Regions from separate parts of the Nocardia sp. CDC519 genome, predicted to be linked through region 3. Evidence: riboswitches for the same ligand, from Rfam matches in the RefSeq annotation. Region 3 holds a riboswitch; each other region holds the start of a gene.
What was found. A riboswitch is a leader RNA that binds a small molecule or an ion and turns the genes downstream of it on or off. The one in region 3 is predicted to bind S-adenosylmethionine.
Positions count from the first base shown of each region.

Region 1: it holds a riboswitch for S-adenosylmethionine, as region 3 does, so the genes downstream of both, AC5W7N_RS02905 (aminotransferase class V-fold PLP-dependent enzyme) here and AC5W7N_RS06640 (rhodanese-like domain-containing protein) in region 3, are expected to answer to the same signal.
Region 2: it holds a riboswitch for S-adenosylmethionine, as region 3 does, so the genes downstream of both, AC5W7N_RS23240 (ABC transporter substrate-binding protein) here and AC5W7N_RS06640 (rhodanese-like domain-containing protein) in region 3, are expected to answer to the same signal.
Region 4: it holds a riboswitch for S-adenosylmethionine, as region 3 does, so the genes downstream of both, AC5W7N_RS29625 (PLP-dependent transferase) here and AC5W7N_RS06640 (rhodanese-like domain-containing protein) in region 3, are expected to answer to the same signal.

Region 1 is NZ_CM183377.1:665,887-670,122, forward strand. Features, by position in the region: gene AC5W7N_RS02890 (crotonase/enoyl-CoA hydratase family protein) at 1-218, opposite strand, end outside; gene AC5W7N_RS02895 (YbaK/EbsC family protein) at 321-794, shown strand; gene AC5W7N_RS02900 (flavin reductase family protein) at 921-1,391, shown strand; gene AC5W7N_RS02905 (aminotransferase class V-fold PLP-dependent enzyme) at 1,580-2,899, opposite strand; SAM riboswitch class IV at 2,945-3,058, opposite strand; gene AC5W7N_RS02910 (Pls/PosA family non-ribosomal peptide synthetase) at 3,262-4,236, shown strand, end outside.
Region 2 is NZ_CM183377.1:5,152,235-5,156,470, forward strand. Features, by position in the region: gene AC5W7N_RS23225 (TerC family protein) at 1-38, shown strand, start outside; gene AC5W7N_RS23230 (LppM family (lipo)protein) at 117-884, shown strand; gene AC5W7N_RS23235 (glycosyltransferase family 2 protein) at 920-2,137, shown strand; SAM riboswitch class I at 2,326-2,419, shown strand; gene AC5W7N_RS23240 (ABC transporter substrate-binding protein) at 2,497-4,125, shown strand; gene AC5W7N_RS23245 (ABC transporter permease) at 4,122-4,236, shown strand, end outside.
Region 3 is NZ_CM183377.1:1,481,500-1,485,735, reverse strand. Features, by position in the region: gene AC5W7N_RS06655 (MarR family winged helix-turn-helix transcriptional regulator) at 1-216, opposite strand, end outside; gene AC5W7N_RS06650 (DJ-1/PfpI family protein) at 213-851, opposite strand; gene AC5W7N_RS06645 (O-succinylhomoserine sulfhydrylase) at 966-2,180, opposite strand; gene AC5W7N_RS06640 (rhodanese-like domain-containing protein) at 2,177-2,593, opposite strand; SAM riboswitch class IV at 2,613-2,727, opposite strand; gene AC5W7N_RS06635 (Rv0361 family membrane protein) at 2,793-3,263, opposite strand; gene AC5W7N_RS06630 (FAD-dependent oxidoreductase) at 3,429-4,236, shown strand, end outside.
Region 4 is NZ_CM183377.1:6,437,052-6,441,287, reverse strand. Features, by position in the region: gene AC5W7N_RS29635 (M20/M25/M40 family metallo-hydrolase) at 1-346, shown strand, start outside; gene AC5W7N_RS29630 (YbhB/YbcL family Raf kinase inhibitor-like protein) at 369-896, shown strand; gene AC5W7N_RS29625 (PLP-dependent transferase) at 881-1,492, opposite strand; SAM riboswitch class IV at 1,580-1,690, opposite strand; gene AC5W7N_RS29620 (NADP-dependent isocitrate dehydrogenase) at 1,982-3,199, shown strand; gene AC5W7N_RS29615 (NAD(P)-dependent oxidoreductase) at 3,343-4,236, opposite strand.

The DNA.
Region 1 (4,236 bases), 820 kb from region 3:
CCGCTCATCGCGGGCAGGTCCAGACCGTAGGAGAAGTGCTTGCCCGAACCGGTCAGCACGATCGCGCGGACCTCGGGGTCGGCGTCGAGGGCGGTGAAGATCTCGGGGAGCTCGCGCCAGAAGTCGGGGCCCATCGCATTGCCCTTACCGGGGCCGGTCAGGGTGACCTGCGCGACGTGGTCGCTGGTTTCGACGGTGAAAGCCTGCCAATCAGTCATCTGTACAGCGTATACACGGCGGTAACGGCGGCGATACCGTGTGGGATGGAACCCGTTATCGCGAACCCGGCAGCCGGAAGCGGTTAGCTCTACCCTGGATTCATGCGCAGGTCACTTCCTCCGGTCGCCTGCCGGGTCGCGGACACCCTGATCGCCCGGGGCCACCACGGCGTCATCGTCACCCACCCGGATCGGCCCACCGCCGCGGCCGACGCCGCCCGCGCCCTCGGCGTCGACATCGGCGCCATCACCCTGGCCCGGCTGTACCTGCTCGACGATGATCCGGTGCTGCTGCTGGTCTCCGGCGGCCACGACGTGGATCTCGCCCACACCGGCGAACGGCTGGAAGGCACCCTCACGCCCGCCCCCGACGAGCTCGTCCTCGAAGTGACCGGCCATCCCGTGGATGCCGTCGCCCCCGTCGGCCATCCGACCAACATTCCCACCTGGGTCGACACCGCCCTGTCCCACCACCGCGAACTGTGGGCGGCCGGCGGTCATCCGGATGCGGTGTTCCGCACGACCTTTCGGGAACTGGTACGCATCACCGCGGGCCTGCCGATCGACGTGGACTGAAACCCGTGTAGCGGCAGGCAGTAGTTTCGTCATGTGACCGACGCGCATGAACCGACCGCCGCGGAAGCCCGGCTGCGGGTGCCCGACGACCTGAGCGGCATCACCGCCGAGCAGTACCGCGCCTCGATGCGGCACTATCCGTCCGGGGTGACGGTGGTGACATTGTCGTCGCCGAACGGCCCGGTCGGGTTCACGGCGACCTCGTTCGCGTCGCTGTCGCTGGAACCGCCGCTGGTGTCGTTCAATATCGCGCACACCTCGTCGAGCCTGGCGGCGATGAGCGAGGCGGATTCGGTGGTGATCCATTTCCTCGGCGAACATCAGCGCCATATCGCGCAGCGGTTCGCGCGCAGCGCCGAGGAACGCTTCACCGACCGGTCGCTGTGGACCACGCTGGACACCGGCGAACCGGTCCTGCACGGTACGCCGATCTGGCTGCGCACAACCGTCGAGCAGCGCATTCCCATCGGCGATCACACCTTCATCGTCGGCCGGGTGACCCGCGTGCACGACGCCACCGAGGAGAAGCCGGCGGCCGCGCCGCTGCTGTATCACAACGGGCGCTACCACCGCCCCACCCCGCTGGACGAGGACTGATTCGGCGCGGTCACCTGCCCGGCCTGCTCTGACCGGCTGCTGGACCACGCACCGGCACCCAGCCGCTCCGCGCAGAGGGTGCCACGGAGTGACGGCAAGCGGCTGCGCCCCGGGGCCGATGCGATGGCGGCAGTGCTCGCACCGGGTCGTCCAGAATCCCGCAACACCTCGGTGGCCGGTGCCGGCGGTCAGCCGATGAGGCAGGGCGCCGCACCCGCATCCTCGGCGCCGGTGAACGACCTGGTTTCCGGGCTCGGATTCCACAGCCCGCTGGTGCAGGTGTAATCCCATGCGGGGCCGTCCTGCACGAGCGCGGCGACCGCCGAGACCAGCCGGTCCACGTCGGCGGAATCGGTGCCGAGGCCGATGCTCGCGCGCAGCGCGCCATCGAGCCCCAGCCTGGCCAGCAGCGGATGCGCGCAGAACCGGCCGTCGCGCACACCGATGCCGTGTTCGGCCGACAGATACGCAGCCACCTGGCCGGGTGCGAAACCGTCGAGTGTGAAGGCGACGATGCCGACGGTGTCGGGGCTGTCGGACCACAGGCGCAGCAGCCGCACACCCGGGATCGCGCACAAGCCCGCGCGCAGCCGCTCGGCGAGCCGCCGTTCGTGCGCGATCACCCGCTCGGCGTCGATCTCGGACAGTGCGTCGCAGGCAGCGGCCAGGGCCGCGACACCGAGCACATTCGGCGAACCGGCCTCGTGCCGTTGCGGCGCGGGTGCCCACTCGGTGCCGTCGACGCGCACCTCACGCACCGCACCACCGCCGGCCAGGTACGGCGGCGCCGCATCGAGCCAATCCCGCTTACCCACCAGCACCCCCGCGCCGAACGGCGCGTACAGCTTGTGACCGGAGAAAGCGAGATAATCGATGCCGCACTCGCGCAGGCTGATTCGCCGATGCGGTGCCAGCTGCGCGGCGTCGACCAGGATGCGGGCGCCGCACTGGTGGGCGATCTCGGCCAGCCGGGCCAGCGGCAGCACTTCCCCGGTCACATTGGAGGCACCGGTAACCGCCAGCAGCGCAGCCGGTTTCGCGCACAACTCGGCGACGAGCCGGCGAATCGTCTCCTCGACGGTATCGGCCGCGGCCACCACGCGCCGCCCACGCCGTTGCCAGGGCAGGAAATTGGCGTGGTGTTCGACATCGAGCACCACCGTGTCGCCGGGCACGCAGGCGGCGAGCAGGTTCAGCGAGTCGGTGGTGTTGCGGGTGAAGACCACCACCTGGTCGTCTGCCGCATCCAGGAACCGGGCCACCGAACCGCGGGCGGCCTCATAGCATTCGGTGGAGATCCGCGAGGCGTAGCCGGCGCCGCGGTGCACGCTGGCGTAGAGCGGCAGCAGCCGCTGCACCCGGTCGGCGACCTGAGCCAGCGCGGGCGCGCTCGCGGCATAGTCGAAATTGGCGTAAGTGCAGGTCCCGCCCTGTACGAGGGGTACCTGGAGGTCGTCTCCGGAGACCCTGGCGAGGGCGGCACAGGTCTGATCGAACACAGCGGTCATCACGTCATCCCATCGGCTTAGGGACCCGCGAAAGAGGATTCGTCGAGTCCGCGCTTGCCGCGCCCGGTCGGGCGTCGGCCCGGTCGTCACCCGGAGCACCCCACCGCGGAGGAGGGTTGCCGGCCAGCAAGCCGGGGCTTGACGCTGGCACTCATGACCTGTGGCGAGATTGGCAGACCGGCCGCGCCGCTGTCAACCCGTCCCGCGCTGCGGGTACCGTTGACTACTGGTCACCGGGGTGTTTTCCGTTTGCCCATTGGTAACCCTCGTATGAAACAACCGTCTTCGAGAATTAGTTGGTGAGGCCGTACCGCCGAACATGGTTACTGCCGGACAGTGCTGAGGAAGGTGGGCCGGACGTGATGCTCCAGCCGCAGATCGACACCGATGGTTCGGTCCAGGAGCTCGATCCGCTGCTACGTTCGACCCTCGCCCCACCTGCGCGAACGCTGGTCGACATCCTCGCCGAGACGGCACGTGCCCATCCGGACGCCCCCGCCATCGACGACGGCGATACCGCCCTCACCTACACCGAGCTCCTCGCCGAGATCGCCGCGACGGTCGAGCGCCTCGGCGCGGCGGGGGTGCGGCGCGGCGACCGCGTCGGGGTGCGGATGCCGTCCGGTACCCGTGAGCTCTACGTCACGATTCTCGCGGTACTGCACGCGGGCGCGGCCTACGTACCCGTGGACGCCGACGATCCCGACGAACGCGCCCGCCTGGTCTTCGGCGAGGCGCGGGTCACCGCGATCGTCACCGCCGCCGGGATCGAAGCGACCGAGCACGCCAGCACGGCAAACGATGGGCAACCCGACGGGCCGCAGCAGCCCTCCCCCGCCGACGACGCCTGGATCATCTTCACCTCCGGCTCCACCGGCACGCCGAAAGGTGTTGCGGTAACCCATCGCAACGCTGCCGCCCTGGTCGACGCCGAGGCCCGGTTGTTCCTCCGCGATGCCCCGATCGGCCCCGGCGACCGGGTGCTGGCCGGACTGTCGGTGGCCTTCGACGCCTCCTGTGAGGAGATGTGGCTGGCCTGGCGGCACGGCGGCTGTCTGGTCCCCGCACCTCGCGCGCTGGTGCGCACCGGCGCCGATCTCGGTCCGTGGCTGGTGCGGCACGAGATCAGCGTCGTCTCCACCGTGCCGACGCTGGCGGCGACCTGGCCCGCCGAAGCGCTGGAACCGGTGCGGCTGCTCATCTTCGGCGGCGAGGCCGTGCCGCCGGAGCTGGCCGAACGTCTGGCGGGCGACCCGGAATCCGAACGCGAGGTGTGGAACACCTACGGCCCCACCGAAACCACCGTCGTCGCGTGCGCGGCGCTGCTGGACGGGAAC
Region 2 (4,236 bases), 2.9 Mb from region 3:
GCCGCCACGACGAAGCGGTGGCCGCGCGCAGCCGGTAGCGAGACCCACCTGGGACTATCGCGCCGATGCGCGGTGTCGCGTGCGTGGCGCGGCGCGCGCCTGGCACGATGTCACCCGTGCAGCCGAGTCCCGACACCACGACACCCGACGTTCCGGCCCCCTCGCCGCGCGCGCCCCGCCCCGGGATCCGGGTGACGGCGGCCGTGTTGCTGGCGGCTCTGCTGGTGCCGGTGCTGGCCGGCTGCCTGCGGGTGCAGGCCTCGATGGGTGTCTCGTCCAACGACCGGGTCTCCGGCCGTATCGTCGCCGCGGTGATCCCGGCCAACCCCGAGGACAAGGGCCCGCAGTTGAAGGCGCCGGACGCGCTGGCCACCAAGATGCGGGTGGAGCCCTACAGCCAGGATGGCTACGTCGGCAGTCAGGTGTTCTTCGACGATCTGAACTTCGGTGAGGTGCAGCAGCTCGGTCAGCTGTCGGAGCAGACCCAGGGCATGTTCCAGTTGCAGTTCCAGCGCACCGGCGATCTGGTCAGCCTCAATGGCCGCGTCGACCTGAAATCGGTGCCGCCGCACGGCTCGGACGTGCAGTTCAGCATCGCGTTCCCGGCCCGCATCGCTAAGACGAACGGTAATCGTGAGGGCGATTCGGTGGTGTCGTGGAAGCTGCCGCCCGGCGACGTCACCAATATTCGCGCCGAGGTGAGTTACGCCGACCCGAACACCCGCTCGTTCGCCGGCTGGGCAGGCATCGTCGGCGGCATCACCCTGGCCGTGGCGGCCGTGGTGGCGGCGATGGCCTACGTCAACCGCAATCCGGCGCCGCCGAACGCCCCGGAACCGAGCTTCGACCTCGGCCGTTGGTGGCGCGAAGTGCGCAGTAAGTAGGTAAGGGTGTGCCGGCCCGGCGTGGTCGAGCGACGATGACCGGCGGGGCTGGTGGGTTGCGGCGTCGGCGCGCCGCTTCCGATGCGCGAGCGCGGCGCGAACCGCATCCGCTGGTCGCGCGGGCGGTGCGGGTGGGCGCCGGGATCGCGGTGGCGGGATGCGCTGTCGCGGTGGGGAATCTGCTGACGATGCGCCGGTTGCGCCCGGGCCCGCCGGTGCCCGAGCCCGTGGCCGTCTGTGTCCCCGCGCGCGACGAGGCCGAGCGGCTGCCGCGGCTGGTCGCGGATCTGCGCGCGCAGACGGGTGTGCCCGGGTTGCGGGTGCTGATCCTCGATGACGGCTCGACCGATGGCACCGAGACGGCGGCGCGGCACGCGGCCGGCGACGACCCGCGCATCACCGTGCTGCGCTGCGACGACGAACCCGAGCCGGGGTGGACCGGTAAGGCCGCCGCGTGCGCCGGGCTGGCCGAGGCGGCCGCCGCGACCGGCGCCACCGCGTTGATCTTCGTCGATGCCGACGTGCGGCTGGCACCCGCGGCGATCGCCGCGGCGGTGACCGAATTGCGGGCGCGGCGTTGCGCACTGGTCTCGCCCTGGCCGCGGCAACTCGCGCACTCGGCCGCCGAACAACTGGTACAGCCGCTGCTGTGCTGGTCGTGGGCCACGACGCTGCCGATCGCGCTCGCGAACCGGGGTGCGCGCCCGTCGATGGCGGTGGCGTGCGGGCAGTTCCTGGCCTTCGACGCGGCGGCCTACCGAGCCATCGGCGGGCATGCTGCGGTGGCGGGCAGCGTCACCGAGGATCTCGATATCGCCAGGGTGATGCGGCGTCAGGGCCTGCGCACCGAAGTGGTGGCGGCCGGATCGATGGCATGCACTCGCATGTACCGTGATGCGGCCGAACTGGAGGCCGGGTATACGCGGTGGCTCTGGTCGGCCTACGGCGGTTCGGCGGCAGGTGGTTTCGCGGTGGGCGCCGTTGCCGCGCTCGCCTACTGGGTGCCGCCGCTGGCCCTGATCGCCGGGCACGGGCGGGTCCGGCGGATCGGCCTGATGGGCTATGTGGCCGCGGTCGCGGGACGACTCGTGACCTGCCTCCTGGACAGCGGTGCGGCACCCGGTCGCGACGACATCCTCGCCGCGTGCGCCCATCCGGTATCGGTCGCGGCCTACCTCTATCTCTGGGCACGTTCACGCCGCGCCCGGCGGCGCCGGACACTCGTGTGGAAGGGCCGCTCGCTCACGCAGTGAGGCCGAGACCCGTGATCTCACACTCTCCGAGCAGGCGCCCGCGGCACCGTTTCGCACCCCTACCCGACCGCGCACCGGCTCGCCGGACAAGGGCTCAACTCACCCTGATTACTACCATTGTGCTGCGGTTTCCCTGCGACGCATGATGATTCGGCCCGACCGGAGGCCCACCCGGTTCCGGTCCGGCGACACCATCCAGAGCGACCGAGAGACCTGGCTCGCCGACGTCGCAGCAACCCCCCGGTCAACGGGTGCGGGTGCTTCTGCCGGGACCGATGGAGGCACACATGGTCGAGTCCGCAGGCCGCACGTCGCGGCGCCGCGCCGGGCTCGTCGGTCGTGTCAGAAAGGACGACGACATGGCCGTACCCGTCAAGGCGGCTTTTGCCGGCGCGGTGCTCACCGCCGCCGCCACCCTGGCCGCCTGCGGCTCCGGGACCACGACGCCGGGGCCCGACGCGGGCCCTCCGCAGCCGGGCGGGGTGTTGCGCTATGGCCTGTCACAGGCACCGACCTGCGCCGATCCCGCGCAGGCCGGCACCAACCAGACGATCTATGTGACGCGGCAGGTGGTCGATTCGCTGACCGACCAAGATCCCGAGACCGGCGAGTTGCGGCCGTGGCTGGCCACCAGCTGGGAGATCGCCCCGGACGCGAAGACGTTCACCTTCCACCTCGCCGACGGGGTGAGTTTCAGCGACGGCTCACCGCTGACCGCCGACTCGGTGCGCAAGAGCTTCGATTCGATCGTGCGCACCCTCGGCGCCGTCAAGGCACCGCTGGGCAGCAGCTACCTCACCGGCTATGTCGGCACCACGGTGGTCGATCCGTTGACGGCGCGGGTGGAGTTCAGCGCGCCGAATACGCAATTCCTGCAAGCGTCCTCGACGCCGCAGCTCGGCATCCTCGCCGACGCCACCACCGCCTTGCCCGCCGAGGACCGCTGCGCGGGTACGGCGACGGTCGGCTCGGGTCCGTTCACCTACGCCGACTACCGCCAGGACGTCTCCGCCACGCTGGTGAAACGCCCCGGCTACCGCTGGGGCTCGGCGGTGTTCGGCCATCGGGGTGAGGCCTACCTCGACCGCATCGAGTTCACCGTGGTGCCCGAATCCGGGGTGCGGACCGGTTCGCTGTCCTCGGATCAGCTCGATGCGGCCAGCGACGCGCTCCCCCAGGACGCGCCGCAGATCGAGGCCGGCGGCGGCCGGGTGCTCAGCACCCCCAATCCGGGTATCCCGTTCGGATTCCAGCCGAATGTGACCCGTGGACCGTTGCGTGATCCCGACGTGCGCCGTGCGCTGCTCACCGCGATCGACCGGCGCGAGCTCGTCGACACCGTGCTCGGGCCGCAGTTCCGTCCGGCGACCAGTGTGCTCGCTTCCAGAACGCCTGGCTACCAGGATCTTTCCCGGACAGTGGGTTTCGATCCCGACGCCGCGCGGGCCACCCTCGATCGGGCGGGCTGGCTGCCCGGCGCGGACGGCATCCGGGCCAAGGATGGCCAGCGCCTGGGATTCGCGGTGACGTTCAGTCAGGTGTTCGCCGGTAATCAGGCGATCCTCGAACTGATCCAGCAGCAGCTGCGGTCGGTGGGCGTGGACCTCACGCTGGACCTGGTGTCCATTGCCGAGTACACCGCACGGCAGAACAGCAAGGATTTCGACGCGCTGTACTACAACAGCACCCGCGCCGACGGCGACATCCTGCGCACCGGATTCGGCCTGGACGGCCGCAATTTCAATGTCCGCCCGCCGATCCAGGCTCTCGACGACGTGCTCAGCGCACAACTCGGTGCGGTGGACCCACAGGCACGGGCGGCGCTGATCGGGCAGGCACAGCAGCAGATCCTCGATCAGGGACTGTGGATCCCGACCGTCGAGTTGTCGCAGGCCATCGGTGCGGGCCCGGCCGTGCAGGACCTGAAGTTCGACGCCTCGGCACGGTTGCAGTTCTTCGACACCTGGCTGAGCGGACGCCGGCCATGACCCGGTATGTGCTGCTGCGGTGCGTGGCCGCGGTCTGGGTGCTGTGGGCGGCGTTCACCATCTCCTTCGTCGTGCTGTACCTGCTGCCGTCGGATCCGGTGGCCATCGCGG
Region 3 (4,236 bases):
GATGCCCATGGCGCGGGCGATGCCGGCGACCGACTGCGGCCCGCGCAGCACGGCGCCGAGCACCTGCCACCAGGCCGCCGTCATCCCGGCCGGGGCGGCCAATTCCTCGGCGATGGCGAGGAATTGGCCGTTCAAGCGGAATGTGGTGATCGCCGCGGTACTGAACAGATCCTGCTCGGCATGGGCGGCGACAGACCGGCCGGAATCGACACTCACGAGGCCGCCGCCTTGGCCTCCCACTCGGCCAGCACGGGGTACGCGGACGCATCGCTCTTGGCGAACAGCCGGTACCAGGCATCGAGCACCTGCGGCTCGAACAGGTCGAGCCTGGCGAAGATCTCCCGGGCGAATTCCCATGGCGCGGAGGGGCCCGCGGTGATCAGGTCACCATCGGTGACCGCGGGCGCGTCGACATAGTTGGCCGCCCCGGCATATCCGCTCGCGGCGAGGTATTCGGCGGCGCCGCTGGTGTGCCGGCGCTCATCGAGCAGGCCCTCTTTGGCGAGGCCGAAGGTGGCACCGCAGATGGCGGCGACCGGAACGCCCGCTTCGAGGAACTTCCGCGCCGCGTAGGCGAAACCACTGAGTCCGCCGCGGTCCCACAGTTCCGATCCCGGCAGGATCAGCAGCGCACTGTCGGCGGCGTCGAGTTCGGCCAGCGCCAGATCCGGCACGATGCGCATCCCGCCCATGGTGGTCACGGTCTCGCCCATCGGCGCGACAGTGCGGACCTGAAAGCTACCGGGTTCGCGCTGCAAACCCACGTTGTGGTTGATCTGCGCGATCGCCGCACCCACTTCCCAGTCGGCGAGCAGATCGTAAACGGCTACGTGCACTGTCTTCGTGGTCATGACAGTATGCTGTCATGTTTGACAGGATGCTGTCAATACCTCGGATGTGAAAAAGGGCCGGCACCACCGGGCACCGGCCCTTTCCGCAGCGTACGGACGCCGCGGCGAGCGAACTCAGCTCAGCGCGTGCTCCAGATCGCCGAGCAGATCCTCCACATCCTCTAGCCCCACCGAGATGCGCACGACACCGTCGCTGAGCCCGATGGTGGCGCGTCCCTCCGGCCCCATCGCGCGATGGGTTGTGGTGGCCGGATGGGTGATCAGGGTCTTCGCATCACCCAGGTTGTTGGACAGGTCGACGATGCGCAGCCGGTTCAGCACCTCGAAGGCGCGCTTCTTCGCCTCGTGCTCGGGCGCCTTCAACTCGAAGGTGACAACGGTGCCGCCGCCGCTCATCTGACTCGCGGCCAGGTCGTATTGCGGATGCGATTCCAGGAACGGGTATTTCACCCAGCTGACAGCGTCGTTGCCCTCCAGGAACCGCGCGATCCGCAGGGCGGATTCGGTCGAATGCTTCACCCGCAGCGGCATCGTCTCCAGGCCCTTGAGCAGCGTCCAGGCGTTGAACGGGCTGAGCGCGGGGCCGGTGTGGCGCATCAGATTCTTGACCGGCCCGCCGATGTAATCCGCGGAACCGAGGATCGCACCGCCGAGCACCCGGCCCTGCCCGTCGATGTGCTTGGTGCCCGAATACACCACCACATCGGCACCGAGCTCGAAGCCGCGTTGCAGCAGGGGCGTAGCGAAGACGTTGTCCAGCACCACTTTCGCGCCCGCCGCATGGGCCAGCTCGCTCACCCGGCGCACGTCGACCAGGGTCTGCATCGGGTTGGCAGGGGTCTCGAAGAACACCGCGGTGGTCGGCACCGACAGCGCCTGCTCCCACTGGTCGAGATCCTCGCCGTCGACGAACACCGTCTCCACGCCCCAGCGCGGCAGAATCTCGTTGCACACCACGAAACACGAACCGAACAGACTGCGCGCGGCCACCAGCCGGTCACCCGCACCGAGCAGCGCGCCCAGCGCGGTGAAGACCGCTGCCATGCCGCTGGCGGTGGCGAAGCACGCTTCGGCGCCGTCGATCAGCCGCATCCGCTCCTCGAAGGTGGCGACCGTCGGATTGCCGTAGCGGGAGTAGACGAAATGCTCGACGTCACCGGTGAACGCCGCCTCGGCCGCCTCCGCACTCTCGTAGACGAAGCCCGAGGTCAGGTAGAGCGCTTCGGAGGTCTCCTCGAACCCAGAGCGCCGCAGGCCGCCGCGCACGCCGAGGGTGGCCGGACCGACGCCCTCCGGCAGCGGCCGGTCGAACGCACCGCCGGTGATCACGACTGCCGCCAGGGCAGGCCGTCGGCACGCCAGCCGGCGCTACCGCGGTGACCGAACTCGTCGAGCGGGCCCTCGAACCCCTCGCTGACGTTGTACGACGGCTCGATGCCCGCGCTGGTCGCCAGGCTGGCGGCATGCGCCGAACGCTGGCCGGAGCGACACAGGAACACCACCGGGGCATCCGGGTCACGCCCGTCGAGGATGGTGCGCAGCTGCTGGGCGAACTCGGGATTACGCGCGCCGGTGCCGTCGACCCATTCGATCAGCACGGTCTGCCGGTCGATGGCGCTGGTGTCGGGGATGCCGACGAATTTCCATTCGGCCTCGGTCCGCACGTCCACCAGAACCGCCCGGGGATCGTCGCGCAATATCTCCCACGCCTGTTTCGGAGTGATGTCGCCGGCATAAGTCATGTGTGGCACCTTCCTCGAGAATCCGCACTTGCCGCATCTGGCTTCGATGCGCGCCAGGTCGTCACCCGGAGCACCCCACCGCGGAGGAGGGTTGCCGGCCAGCAAGCCGGGGCTTGACGCTGGCACTCATGACCTGAAATGAGATTGCCTGGCCGGGGGTTGCCCTGTCAAACCCCCGATCAGGGCCTTGCGCTGGGGTTCAGTGGCAGACCAGCCAGGTGTTGTCGACCCGTTTCAGGGTCCAGTTCCCGGCTGCCTCGGCGCCATCGACCTTGCTGGTGACGGTGGCGGTCGCGCGGTCGCCCTCGACCTTCAGATCCTCGAGTTTCGTGATTTCTACGGCTTTTCCGGTCTCGCCTTCGTCCAGCCTGCCCGCCATCGGCGAGCGCTTCGGATCGAAGTCCGGGCACACCGCCTCCTCCGGCGGAAGCAGGCCGTAGCGCGAACTCACCTCACCGAAGTCACGCACCGCGGCGGCTACCCGGTCGGCCTCTGTGACATTTTTCTCAACCGGCGAGACCAGCTCGGCGATGACGATGACGGCGAGCACGAGCGCCGCGATCACCGCGGCGATGATGAACGGCGCCATCGACCGGGTCGAATCGCCGGATTCGGGCTCGTCGCCCGGTTCGCGCCGGGCCGCGCCCGGATCTGGCTGCTGATCGCTCATGAGCTGATGATCCCTTGGTCCCCCGAGGCCACTCGCGAGGCCCCCGATAGAATCGGCGGGATCGCGGCCGGTGCCGTGCAGGTGAAATCCAGCCGTGCGTCAAGTTAGCCTAAGCTAAACACCGACGCCCATTAACTGTCTCGACCAATAAGGTGCGCGTAAACGATGACCGAACAGACCGCAGCTGCACGCCCGCTCCGCATCGCGATCGTGGGTGCCGGACCGGCCGGTATCTACGCCGCCGACGCGTTGATGAAGTCGGATGCGGATGTGTCCATCGACCTCTATGAGCGCATGCCGGCGCCGTTCGGCCTGATCCGCTACGGCGTCGCCCCCGACCACCCGCGCATCAAGGGCATCATCACCGCCCTGCACAAGGTGCTCGACAAGCCGCAGGTTCGCCTGCTCGGCAATATCGATTACGGCTCCGACATCACCCTCGACGACCTGCGGGTCTACTACGACGCGGTGATCTTCTCCACCGGCGCCAACGCCGACCGCGCCCTGCCGATCCCCGGTATCGACCTGGACGGCTCCTACGGCGCCGCCGACTTCGTCTCCTGGTACGACGGCCACCCGGATGTGCCGCGCACCTGGCCGCTGGATGCGGAGAAGGTCGCCGTCCTCGGTGTCGGCAACGTCGCGCTGGACATCGCGCGCGTGCTGGCCAAGACCGGCGACGAACTGCTGCCCACGGAGATCCCGCCGAACGTCTACAAGGGCCTCAAGGAGAACAAGGCCGTCGAGGTGCACGTCTTCGGGCGTCGCGGCCCGGCGCAGGCCAAGTTCACCCCGCTGGAGCTGCGCGAACTGGATCATTCGCCGACCATCGAGGTCATCGTCGATCCCGAGGACATCGACTACGACGAGGGCTCCGAGGCCGCGCGCCGCCACTCCAAGCAGGTCGACATGGTCGCCAACACCCTCGAGCAGTGGGCCATCCGCGATCAGGGCAACCGCCCGCACCGGCTCT
Region 4 (4,236 bases), 1.6 Mb from region 3:
CTTCGAACGCGAGGTCGACGAACTCATCGGCCCGGATGTGGAACGGGAGTGGATCACCAAACTCGACTCCTACGAAACCACCTTCGACGGCCACCTCGTCGACGCCATGAACGAGGCGATCCTCGCCCACGACCCGCAGGGCCGCACCGTGCCCTACATGCTGTCGGGCGGCACCGACGCGAAAGCGTTCGCCCGCTTGGGGATCCGCTGCTTCGGCTTCGCGCCGCTGCGGCTGCCGCCGGAACTGGACTTCGCGGCCCTGTTCCACGGCGTCGACGAACGGGTCCCGGTCGACGCCCTCGAATTCGGCACCCAGGTGCTGGAACACTTCCTGTTGCACAGCTGAACCGATCCGAGATGAGGAGCCAATGAGCTACAACCCCTATGACGCTCTCCCGCAGGTCCCGTCCTTCACCGTGACCTCCGACGATGTGGCCGACGGCCAGAGGTTCGGCAACGACCAGGTCAGCGGCGTGTTCGGGGCCGGAGGCAAGGATGTGTCGCCGCAGCTGTCGTGGTCGGGTTTCCCCGACGGAACCAAGAGCTTCGGCGTCACCGTCTTCGACCCCGACGCACCGACGGCCTCCGGTTTCTGGCATTGGGCCGTGGCGAACATCCCCGCCACGGTGACGTCGCTGCCGGCCGGTGCGGGCAGCCAGGGCGGTGAACTGCCAACGGGTGCGGTGCAATTGCGCAACGACGGCGGCTTCGCCGGCTTCGTCGGCGCCGCCCCACCTTCCGGGCACGGACCGCACCGCTACTTCATCGTCGTGCACGCCGTCGACGTCGACTCCCTCGACATCCCCGCCGACGCCAGCCCGGCCTTCCTCGGTTTCAACCTGTTCTCCCATACCCTCGCCCGCGCCACCCTGGTCGCCACCTACGAGCAGAACTGAGCAGGACAGGCGACGGTGTTATCGACGATCAACGGCACCCCGGCCGCGTGCGCGACCTCGGCGATACCGGGAATGTCGAAGACCACGCTGCTGGGGTTGGCGATGGTCTCACCGAAGAACGCCTTGGTGTTCGGGCGCACCGCGGCCCGCCACTGCTCGAGATCGTCGGGATCGTCGACGAAGGAGACCTCGATCCCGAGCTTGGGCAGGCTGTAGCGGAACAGGTTGTAGGTGCCGCCGTACAGGTGCGGGCTGGACACGATGTGATCACCCGCGCCCGCGAGGTTCAAGATCGCATAGGTCTCCGCGGCCTGCCCCGACGCCACCAACAACGCCGCAACCCCACCCTCGAGCGCGGCGATCCGCTGCTCCACCACATCCTGGGTGGGATTCATGATCCGGGTATAGATATTGCCCGGCTCGGCCAACCCGAACAACGCCGCCGCATGATCGGTATCACGAAAGGCATACGACGTCGTCTGATAAATCGGCAACGCGCGGGCGCCGGTGCTGTCGTCGGGCGCTTGTCCGGCGTGGATCTGCTTGGTCTCGAAAGACCAGGTCGCGGTCGGATCGGGCGCTGTGGCGTCGGTCAAGGAAGGCTCCAAAGGTTGTTCGCCGGGATTACGGGGTTATCTGTGCGCGAGCGACAAACAACAACAACACATCTCGGTGACCTCCTACGCGCGCGCTTGCTTCCGACTCTCGGAAGCCCGGTCCTCACCCGGAGCACCCCACCGCTGCAGGAGGGTTGCCGTCCAGCTAGCCGGGGCTTTGCACTGGCTCTCATGACCTGACCGACATCGTAACCGGCGCCATGTCGCGGACCGAACCCCGGCTTCCCATGTCCGGGATCGGAGGCGAGTGACCTGCGGCGGAATCGACGGCGGAGCGTAATCCGCCTCACACCCTGCCCTACCCGCGCGGTGAGATAGCCACCAGCAGTACGCTTGTCTTGTTTGCACCAGACGTCTCGCGGACAACACGAGGCGTATACGTTGTCTGTTGAACAGCTGGGGTCCGCTCACAAGCGTGTTCGCCTGGCCGTGCAATGAGGGCACCATCCTAGGAGGACACGAAGATCCATGTCCAAGATCAAGGTTGAAGGCACCGTCGTAGAACTCGACGGCGACGAGATGACCCGGATCATCTGGCAGTTCATCAAGGACAAGCTGATCCACCCCTATCTCGATGTGAACCTCGAGTACTACGACCTCGGCATCGAGTACCGCGACAAGACCGACGACCAGGTCACGGTCGACGCGGCGAACGCCATCAAGAAGCACGGCGTCGGCGTGAAGTGTGCCACCATCACCCCCGACGAGGCCCGGGTCGAAGAGTTCGGTCTCAAGAAGATGTGGCGCTCGCCCAACGGCACCATCCGCAACATTCTCGGCGGCACGATCTTCCGCGCGCCGATCATCATCTCCAACGTTCCGCGCCTGGTGCCCGGTTGGACCAAGCCGATCATCATCGGCCGTCACGCCTTCGGCGACCAGTACCGCGCCACCGACTTCAAGGTCTTCCAGGGCGGCACCGTCACCCTGACCTTCACCCCCGACGACGGCAGTGAGCCGATCGTGCACGAGGTCGTGAAGATGCCCGAGGACGGCGGCGTCGTCATGGGTATGTACAACTTCAAGAAGTCGATCGAGGACTTCGCGCGGGCGTCGTTCAACTACGGCCTGCAGCAGAACTACCCGGTCTACATGTCGACGAAGAACACCATCCTGAAGGCCTACGACGGCATGTTCAAGGACACCTTCCAGGAGATCTTCGACGCCGAGTTCAAGAGCCAGTTCGACGCCGCGGGCCTGACCTACGAGCACCGCCTGATCGACGACATGGTCGCCTCCTCCATGAAGTGGGAGGGCGGCTACGTCTGGGCCTGCAAGAACTACGACGGCGACGTGCAGTCCGACACGGTGGCGCAGGGCTTCGGCTCACTGGGCCTGATGACCTCGGTGCTGCTGACCCCGGACGGCCAGACCTGCGAGGCCGAGGCCGCGCACGGCACCGTCACCCGGCACTACCGCCAGCACCAGCAGGGCAAGCCGACCTCGACCAACCCGATCGCGTCGATCTTCGCCTGGACTCGTGGTCTCGAGCACCGCGGCAAGCTGGACAATACCCCCGAGGTGATCGGCTTCGCGCAGACCCTCGAGGACGTCGTCATCAAGACCGTCGAGGGTGGTCAGATGACCAAGGACCTCGCGCTGCTCGTCGGCGGTGACCAGGGCTACCTGACCACCGAGGAGTTCTTGGCCGCGCTGGACGCCAACCTGGCGCGCGCCCTCCGCTGAGCCGGTTTCGGCAGACCGAACCGCTCGACAGGACCGCTGCCGGCCGTGCGGCGCCCCTACCGAGGCGCTGCGGCCGGCGACATGGTCCGGCTGAAAACGGGCACCCCGCACATCATGCGGGGTGCCCGAAGTGTTTTCCGGGGTCAGTGCACGGCGGCCGGACGCCCGGCGAGCAACCCGGTGACGGCGGCGGTGAAGCTGTCCGCGCCGCGACCCGCCTCGGTCTGGGTGTCGAACAGCCGTTGCAGCGGGTCGAGCAGTTCGGTCGACACACCCTGGTTGCGCGCGGCCGCCCGAATGTTGTCCAGCCCGATCCGATTGGCGGTGAGGTCGGAGAAGTTCACCGGGAACTCCCGCGAATCGATCTCGGCGGCCAGCGTCGGCAGCAGCTCGAGCAGTGACCGCAGCCACGGGATGAGGTAGCCGTCGGTGAATGCCGTCGCGCCGACGCCCTCGCTGCCCACCATGGCCACCGCTTGGAAGAAACCGCCGAAGAGGCCGTACATGCCGGCCAGCACCGCCATATCGTGCAGTCCGGCCAGTCCGGCGTCGGCGCCCAGGTAGTTCACCGTGCCGAGTTCGCCGAGGGTGCCCGCGTGCCGCCGCTGTGCCTCGGGCGAGCCGCTGTAGAGGAACAGCGTGTCCGGCGTGCCGAGGGTTTGCGGGACGCCGAGGATCGCGCCGTCCAAGAACCGTCCACCGAGCTCGCCGACCCGGACGCCCAGTTCGCGGGCCTGGTCGGGACGGCCGGTGGCGACGTTGAGGATGTCGCGGCCGGCCACCAGGTCGCGCCCCTGCTCGACCAGTTCGGCGGCGGTGCCGGTGTCGACTCCGGCGATCACGATCAGTTCACCGGCCGCGATGGCGGCCTCGGCCGAATCGGCTCGGTGGACCCCGAGCGCGTCGAGCTGTTCGGCTTTGCCCGGCGTCCGGTTCCACACCGTCGTCGGGTGGCCGTTGCGCAGGAACACCTCGGCCAGGGCGGCGCCGATACGGCCGAGCCCGAGCACGGTCACCGCGGTGCGATTGTCGGTCAT